Regions from separate parts of the uncultured Mycobacterium sp. genome, predicted to be linked through region 1. Evidence: riboswitches for the same ligand, from Rfam matches in the RefSeq annotation. Region 1 holds a riboswitch; the other holds the start of a gene.
What was found. A riboswitch is a leader RNA that binds a small molecule or an ion and turns the genes downstream of it on or off. The one in region 1 is predicted to bind magnesium.
Positions count from the first base shown of each region.

Region 1 (4,192 bases):
CACCGCCGCCATCGCGGTCGAATTCGCCCGGCTCTACGCCGTCGAGCTCGAGCACTACGAAAAGCTCGAGGGCGTGCCGCTGACATTCGCCGGTAAAGTCAACCGGCTGGCGATCATGGTCCGCGGCAACCTCGGGGCCGCCATGCAGGGGCTGGTCGCGCTGCCGCTGTTGGCTGGCTTGGACATCGACGATCCTGATCCGCAGAAAGCGGGCCGCATCGTCTCGTTCGACGCCGCAGGAGGCTGGAACATCGAAGAAGAGGGCTACCAAGCGGTGGGCTCGGGATCAATCTTCGCCAAGTCGTCGATGAAAAAGCTCTACTCGCAGGTCACCGACGCCGATTCGGCGCTGCGGGTGGCCGTGGAGGCGCTCTACGACGCCGCAGACGACGACTCCGCCACCGGCGGACCGGACCTGGTTCGCGGCATCTTCCCCACGGCAGTCAGCATCGGACCAGAAGGCGCCGTCGACGTGCCTGACCAGCGCATCGCCGAGCTGGCCCGCGAGGTCATCGAAAGCCGTTCGCGCGCTGACACTTTCGGCCCGGACGCGCAAGCGGGTGAGAAGTGAGCTTCCCGTATTTCATTTCGCCCGAGCAGGCGATGCGCGAGCGCAGCGAGCTCGCGCGCAAGGGCATCGCGCGTGGCCGCAGCGTGGTCGCGTTGGCCTACGCCGGCGGAGTGTTGTTCGTCGCCGAAAATCCGTCGCGCTCGCTGCAGAAGATCAGCGAGCTCTACGACCGGGTCGGCTTAGCGGCGGCCGGCAAGTTGAACGAATTGGGCAACCTGCGCCGCGGTGGCATCCAGTTCGCCGACACCCGCGGCTATGCCTATGACCGCCGCGACGTCACCGGCCGGCAGCTGGCCAACGTCTACGCGCAGACCCTGGGCACCATCTTCACCGAACAGGCCAAGCCCTACGAGGTCGAGCTGTGCGTGGCCGAGGTAGCGCACTACGGCGAATCCAGACCCCCTGAGCTGTACCGGATCACCTACGACGGGTCAATCAACGACGAGCCGCATTACGTCGTCATGGGGGGCACCACCGAGCCGATCGCCAACGCGCTCAAGGAGTCCTACACCGAAAACGCGGACTTGGCCGACGCGGTGCGGATCGCCGTCGAGGCGCTGCGGGCGGGCAGCGGCAATGGCTCCGGCGACCAGCCGGCCCTGGGTGTGTCGAGCCTGGAAGTCGCGATTCTCGACCAGAACCGGCCGCGGCGGGCGTTTCGGCGGATCACCGGCGCGGCACTAGAAGCGCTGTTGCCCAAACCCTCCGGCTCGGGTAAGGGCAAGTCGTCGAAATAGGCCACCGATTGAACGTCGCGCATTTGGCGTGACGCGCGTTCGGCGGGTCGCGTAGCTTGGCCCACAGGACAGGATTGCAAGCTGCGGAGGTCGCCTGATGAGCGCGCTGCATATCCCGGTGATCGACTCCTTCGCGGGGCAATACCTGTTCTTGTCGAACTTCGCACCCGCGCCCACGCCCCATCGGGGTTGGCTGTATCCGACCAGCGAACATGCCTTCGCCGCCGCGAAGACACGTGACCCGGGCGCGGTGGCGGCCATCCGCGACGCCGATGATCCGGCACGGGCTAAGCAGATCGGGCGTGCCGCGCCGCTGGTTGAGGGCTGGGAAGCCGGTGGCAAATTCGCGGCGATGGAAGAGGTGGTCAGCGCCAAGTTCGATAACAATCCGGATCTGGCTCGCCGGCTACGGGACACCTACGGCGTGCTGCTGGTGGAAGGAAATACGTGGCATGACCAGGTTTGGGGCTCGTGCCGGTGTGACGAGCACTGCGACATCCCCGGCGGAAACGCGCTCGGCGTCATCCTGATGGCCGTGCGGTTACGGCTGGCCGCGCGGCTGCGATGACCGGTTCGCCCCAGACGCGGGAGCTGAACAACACCAACGGCTTTAGCGGCATCGCAGACAGTGTTGCCGAACGCGCAAATCGGTGCTACCTTGCGGAAGCACCTCGTTAGGCGAGGCTCCTGGACGAACATAGGCCACTGATCTGACGACGTCGAGAGACGCCCAAGATCAGGACAGATCTCCCCGGCTTAAGGGGTGGTCCCAAGTGGCTTTCCCGGATGTGCGGGCATACGTCGGCCAGTGCCAAAGCTCAACGTGTGAGGGCAATGTCGCCGCTCGACCGCATCTGCGGTGCCCCTCTGTGTGCATGTTTTGACCGACATCGAGTACGGAAGACAGGTGTTCCCATGACCAGCACGATCGACATCCACGTCGTCGGTTCAGCAGATGGGCTGCGCCTGACTCCGTATGAGGCTATGCAGCAGGATCTGCTGTACCTCCGCGGCGAGCTGGAGCGCGCCGGTATTCCGTTCTTGCTCATCCGCGGTGCGGACGGCCGCCCCGCGCTCGTCGTCGACATTGCCCTGCGCGGCCGGGTGGCCGACGCCCTGATGGCGGCCTGCCTGGACGCGCCGCTGCGCGCCAAGGTTCTCGACGGAACTGGTCGCCGCTCTGTGTATCTCGGCGACGGGCTGCTGTCGGTGGCACCGGACCCGCGGCTGCTGCGGATATTCCGTCGGCGCGAATGTCCGCGCTCCGGCATGCGTTACGGCGCTTCGGCCGGCGTGGAGCTGCAGTTCTGGGTGTTCGACGGGCAGCAGGCAATATGCCCGATCGAAAACTCGCTGACCCGCAAGACCTTGGCGCTCAACGAGGTTGAATACACCACGGTTGAACTGCACGGTCGGACATGGCCGACGATCGCTGGAATGTTCACCCCGCACGCCGGGGACATCACCTTCGACATCGACATGGTGTTCTCCTGGGTGGACGGCAACGACCCGGAGTTCCGGGCGCGCCGGGCAGCGGCGATGGCGAATCACCTTGTCGGGGAAGGCGACGACGCCGACGCGCGGATCCGCCACATCGACGAGCTCAAGTACGCCCTGCGGTCGGTGCACGCCTTCGCGCCGTGGGTGCGTCGCATCTTCATCGCGACCGACTCGCCGGTGCCGCAGTGGCTGGCCCCGCACCCGAAGATCACGATCGTGCGTGCCGCGGAGCACTTCACCGACCTTTCTGCGCTGCCGGTGTACAACAGCCACGCGGTCGAGACCCAACTGCACCACATCCCTGGACTGGCCGAACATTTCCTGTACTCCAACGACGACATGTTCTTCGGGCGGCCGCTGTCGCCGGCGATGTTCTTTTCCCCCGGCGGGGTCACCAAGTTCATCGAAGCAGGCACCCGAATCGGGCTGGGCGCCAACCACCCCGAGCGCAGCGGCTTCGAGAACGCCGCACGGGTCAACCGGCAACTGCTGTGGGAGAAGTTCGGAAAGATCATCACCCGCCACCTGGAGCACACCGCTGCCCCGTTGCGCAAGAGTGTACTGGTCGAGCTCGAGCGCGAGTTCCGGCAAGACTTCGCCCGCACCCAGGCGAGCCGCTTCCGGTCCAGCACCGACATCTCGGTGACCAACTCGCTGTACCACTACTACGCGTTGATGACCGGGCGCGCGGTACAAAACGAGGCGGCGAAGGTGCTCTACGTGGACACCACCCTGCGCTCGGGGCTGGCGAAACTGCCGAAGCTGCTGAAGAAGCGCAAGTTCGACTTCTTCTGCCTCAATGACGGCAGCTTCCCCGAGGTGAGCGCCGAGGAGCGAGCCCGGGTGGTTGGCGAGTTCCTCGAAAGCTACTTCCCGGTGCCGGCACCGTGGGAACGAGTGGTTGCCGACGAGTGAGAGAACCGCGCGGGTCGGTGCGTTAGTCGCCGTCCGCTGGGAATCACCTGCGGTCCGCCAATTGTGGTGGGATGCGCGGTATTCGGGTCGCCGGCAGGATGCTCACCGCAGCGTCGCTAAGTTCACGCTGCACGGTTCCCGGCGGGACGAACCGCCCCACGGTGGGCCCGGAGGCCAGCGGAATGACGGTGTGCACTACCGTGTCTGGGTAGCAGTGCACCAGATTGAATGCCTGTGCGCCGTCGCGCCCACGGGTTCCCGGGGTCAACAGATCTTGCGTGTAACAGCTCGCCGATGCCACCGACACGGGGATGCCGGCGAAAGTGGCTGCGCTGGAGTAGTGCAGGTGCCCGGCCAGGATGCTGCGCACATCGGTGCCGCGTAGCACGGCGGCCAACGCTGCCTGGTCGCGCAGTTCCACCATGACGGCGAGGTCCTGCACGCAGGGGATCGGCGGGTGATGCATGGC
Region 1 covers NZ_CAXUCH010000036.1:20,228-24,419, forward strand. Annotated here, with positions in the region: gene prcB (proteasome subunit beta) at 1-571, shown strand, start outside; gene prcA (proteasome subunit alpha) at 568-1,308, shown strand; gene ACFE99_RS07275 (NADAR family protein) at 1,406-1,876, shown strand; M-box (ykoK) riboswitch at 1,972-2,145, shown strand; gene ACFE99_RS07280 (stealth family protein) at 2,224-3,723, shown strand; gene ACFE99_RS07285 (phosphodiesterase) at 3,767-4,192, opposite strand, start outside.

Region 2 (4,192 bases), on a different contig from region 1:
TTCCGCCAGCACATAGCGCCGCTCCCCCGCCCGCACCTGCACATAGGCCACGTCGGGGTGGACGGCCACCGCCTGGTTGGACGGCAAGGTCCACGGCGTCGTGGTCCACACCAGCAGGTACGCGCCCGCTAATTGCCCGGTGGGGACCCGGAATCCGACCGTGATCGCGGGGTCCTGCCGGCTCTGGTAGACGTCGTCGTCCATCCGCAACTCGTGGTTGGACAACGGTGTTTCGTCACGCCAGCAATACGGCAGCACCCGGTAGCCCTCGTAAACCAGACCCTGGTCCCACAGCTGCTTGAACGCCCAGATCACCGACTCCATGTACGGCAGATCGAGCGTCTTGTAGTCGTTGTCGAAATCCACCCACCGGGCCTGGCGGGTGACGTAGGCCTGCCATTCGTCGGTGTAGCGCAACACCGATTCACGACAGGCCTCGTTGAACGCGGCGATTCCCATCGCGTCGATCTGCGACTTGTCGGTGATGCCGAGCTGGCGTTCGACCTCGAGTTCGGCGGGCAACCCGTGGGTGTCCCACCCGAAGCGGCGCTCCACCTTGTAGCCGCGCATGGTGCGATACCGCGGCACGATGTCTTTGACGTAGCCGGTGAGCAAATGCCCGTAATGCGGCAGGCCGTTGGCGAAGGGCGGGCCGTCGTAGAACACGTATTCGCGAGCGTCGGCGCGGCGCGCAATGCTGGCGCGGAAGGTGTCGTCGCGCGCCCAGTAGTCGAGGACCTCAAGCTCGGCCGCCGGGAAGTCGGGTGCCCCCGGTTTCGGATAGCTGTGATCGGTCACTGCGTCGTCTCCTGTGCCATTGTCAGGCCCGGGGACGACGCCGCGCATGATGCGCGAGCACCGCGGTACCACCCCGCTTGCCGCGCTGATGCGCGACCGCTCAATAACGGCTGTGACGGGCCTACCCGTTCGGTTCTACTGAGCCTGGTTGGCTGTTCTTCCGAAGGCTCCCCGGTGATAGCCGGATCGATGCCGTTGGGCTAATTCTACGGGCGGCGCCAAATCGGTATTCAGCCCAGTGCAGCCTTCGCGTCGGCCAGGTTGTCCGCGCCGAGCACCAAGCGGGTATGGGTGGCCAGGTAGGCCGTTTCCAAGTTGACCTTCGCGGTGCCGAGCTTGTGAATCGCCTCGGCAAGCGCGCCCGGACGGTCTTGTATGTCGAGAACGATGACTTCCTGCTCCTCGACGATCTTGATTCCGGCGTCGTGCAACGCTTCAAACGCGGGCGTGGCGTCGTGGACCAAGATGTGCACCTCGGACTGCCCGCCGCCGCTGCTCAATGCGCACAGGCCGGCGATGTTGACGCCCGCCTTACCGAGCACGTCGCCGACCCGGGCCAGCTCACCTGGCTCGTCGGCGAGATAGAGCGTCAGATCGGTCGCCATGGTGGTATTCAACGCTACTGCGAAAACCAGGCGAGTTCCGGCGATTGCAGCGGGCCACCTCTTACACTGCGGCGCGTGGCGTTCGACGCAGTATTGGCTCGCGACGTGGCTCTGCCGTTGTCGGTGGCCGCCTACACCGTGATGGACGGCAGTCCCCCTGCTCTGCCGACCGGGTTCGTGCAGACGGCACTGATCCGAGCCGACGGTGCATTACTCACCGCGACGACCGACCCCCATCCCGAGGTGGTGGCAATGACGAAGGACACCACCATCTTTGGTCTGATGGGCCACAACGCGGCCACTCACACCGCATTCGTGTCGTTTCGCGGCAGCGCGGATTTGGCCGACTGGCTCGCCGACTTCGACGCGGTCCCCACCGCATATGCTCCGGTCGCCGGGTTCGGACAAGTGGCAGCCGGCTTCTTAGACGTCTACGAGCTCGTCTGCGACAGCATCGCCGCGAATTTAGCGACCGCAACCGCCGATTGTGACCAGATCCTGATCACCGGACACAGCCTGGGCGCCGCGCTGAGCGTGCTCGCCGCCCCGGACATCTTCCGCAACATGCCGCCAAACACCATCGAGCCGCGACTCATCACCTTCGCCGGGCCGCGGGTCGGGTTCAATGACTTCGCGGCCGCTTTCAACGCCACCATCGAAAGCTGCTTTCGGCTGGTCAACTTCCTCGATATCGTGCCGCACGTACCGCCGGCACCCTATGTGCATGTCGGCGCTGAGATCGATGTCGACAGCGGCGGAGCGATCGACGTCGCCTGGCGCCACAGCCTCGCCGCTTACCGGCAAGGCCTTACCGCGCTGATACATAGTTCCTCTGCCTAGAATGCGACACGCCGATCATGGAGGCAACCAATGATGACCGGCGCGTCGCGTCCTAGCTGCTCAAACACAATGAAGCGAAAATGCAAGTTGCCAGGCGCTCGACCAAAGAGTCAGCGACCTGGCAACTAGCGGCCTGGGGAGGAGGAACGCTCGGCAGTCATCGGACTACCCCACCTCGAGCAGTCCCACTCGCCACAGTGCCGCGTACAGGTGACGCAGCGGAATGCTCAGCAAGCGAGCAGCCCCGGTGACCAACGGGTCTCCCTGGCCGAAGGGGTCAGCCTTGACGTCCCGCGAAACCTTCTTCGGTGCGGTGTCCTTCGGCGCACGCGCCACGGTCAGCTTCGGCGCTGCCGTCAGCCGGGGGCCCGGTGCGGTCACCACGTCGTCGTACAGAACAGCGGTCATGGTTGCCTCCTAGACGGAAATCAAGCGGTTTTTGTTGGGACTTGATGTTCCGTCCCGCTGGTTCCGAGCAGTTCCCTGCTCTTGGGCAACGCGCGCAGTCGAGCCGATTTCAGCTGGAGGCGGCGTGCCGGAGACCGGATCGGGACGAAACAGGACCCGGATATCGGTCCGGACTCTCACTGGAACTCATTCGTCCCTCACCTCCTCACAGCAACGCCAGGTGCGGATATCCGCACAATCCACGTGCACTGCAGGAGTACAGACCCGACGAATGTCGGTGACCGCACCCCTCTCGCTAGAGCTTCGACACCACACGGCGTGTCCGGTATCCCGGAAGCCACTTGGGCTCAACCCTTAAGCCGGGAAGAGCTGTCCTGACCCGGGGCGTCTCTCGACGTTCAGGGTCAGTGGCCTATGTCCGTGTAGCCGCCTCACCTAACGAGGTGCTTGCGCATCCGATAATGCAGGAATAACTTGATCAGGTCAATTTAATCCCAGCCAGCGTGTCAGTGAATTGACGGTTTCTTTACGTTAACGACACCTGAACAGGCCTTACACAAGGTCGTAATCTCCCAGGTCAGGACGGGTCATGACGTCCCGGAACCTGGTGAAACTCCACGGCCACACAGCCGGCAACCCGCGGTCGTCCAGATACCAGCTTCGGCAACCAGTCACCCACACCGTCTTCTCGGCCGCCTCCGCTCGCGCGGCCTCGAAGCGGGTCGTGACCTCGCAGCTGGCGCTGATCGCACGGTATTGGCCGTCGGCCAGTACCTCGATGAGCTGCATGACGTAGGCGAACTGCGCCTCGGCCACGTCGATCAGCGAGAAATTGCCAACCGGCCCGTTAGGCCCGTTGAGCATGAACAGGTTGGGAAAGCCCGGAACCGACACCGACAAGTAGGCGAACGGCCGCTGCGCCCACACGTCGTCGAGGCGCACCCCGTCGCGGCCCACCACCTCGATCGGACGCAGGAAGCGATCCACCCGAAACCCGGTGGCCAGCACCAGCACGTCAAGCCGGTGCAGTTCACCGCCGACGGTCCGGACACCCTCCGGCTCCACCCAGGCGATCGGCTCGGTGACCAGGCGGGCGTTGGGCCGCTGAATGGCCTGGTAGAAATTTGGCGAGATGATCAACCGCTTACAGCCGGCCCGGTAGTCCGGTCGCAGCTTCTCCCGCAGCACGGGATCGGCCACGTTGTCCTCGAGGTTGGCGCAGGCGGCCTGTTGCAGCTGCATCAGCGCGGGGGAGTCCGCGTCGACGACCGCGTTGGCGAAACTTTGGACAAACCCGGCGTTCAGTTCGGCGCGCAGCTTGGTCAGCAGCGACGGGTTGGCGCGGTAGCGGGCCCGGTCCGCCTCGTCGATGGGCGGATTTTGCACCGGCAGGATCCATTGCGGGGTGCGCTGGAACAGGCGCAGCTCGCCCACGGTGTCGGTGACGGCGCCGACGATCTGCACCGCCGACGAGCCGGTGCCTACCACGCCCAGCCGCGCGCCGGCCAGCGGCACGGTGTGGTCCCACCGGCAGCTGTGGA
Region 2 covers NZ_CAXUCH010000063.1:16,585-20,776, forward strand. Annotated here, with positions in the region: gene ileS (isoleucine--tRNA ligase) at 1-798, opposite strand, end outside; gene ACFE99_RS10515 (amino acid-binding protein) at 1,029-1,403, opposite strand; gene ACFE99_RS10520 (lipase family protein) at 1,479-2,243, shown strand; gene ACFE99_RS10525 (Rv1535 family protein) at 2,409-2,651, opposite strand; M-box (ykoK) riboswitch at 2,932-3,101, opposite strand; partial or broken gene ACFE99_RS10530 (flavin-containing monooxygenase) at 3,204-4,192, opposite strand, start outside.
Region 2: it holds a riboswitch for magnesium, as region 1 does, so the genes downstream of both, ACFE99_RS10525 (Rv1535 family protein) here and ACFE99_RS07280 (stealth family protein) in region 1, are expected to answer to the same signal.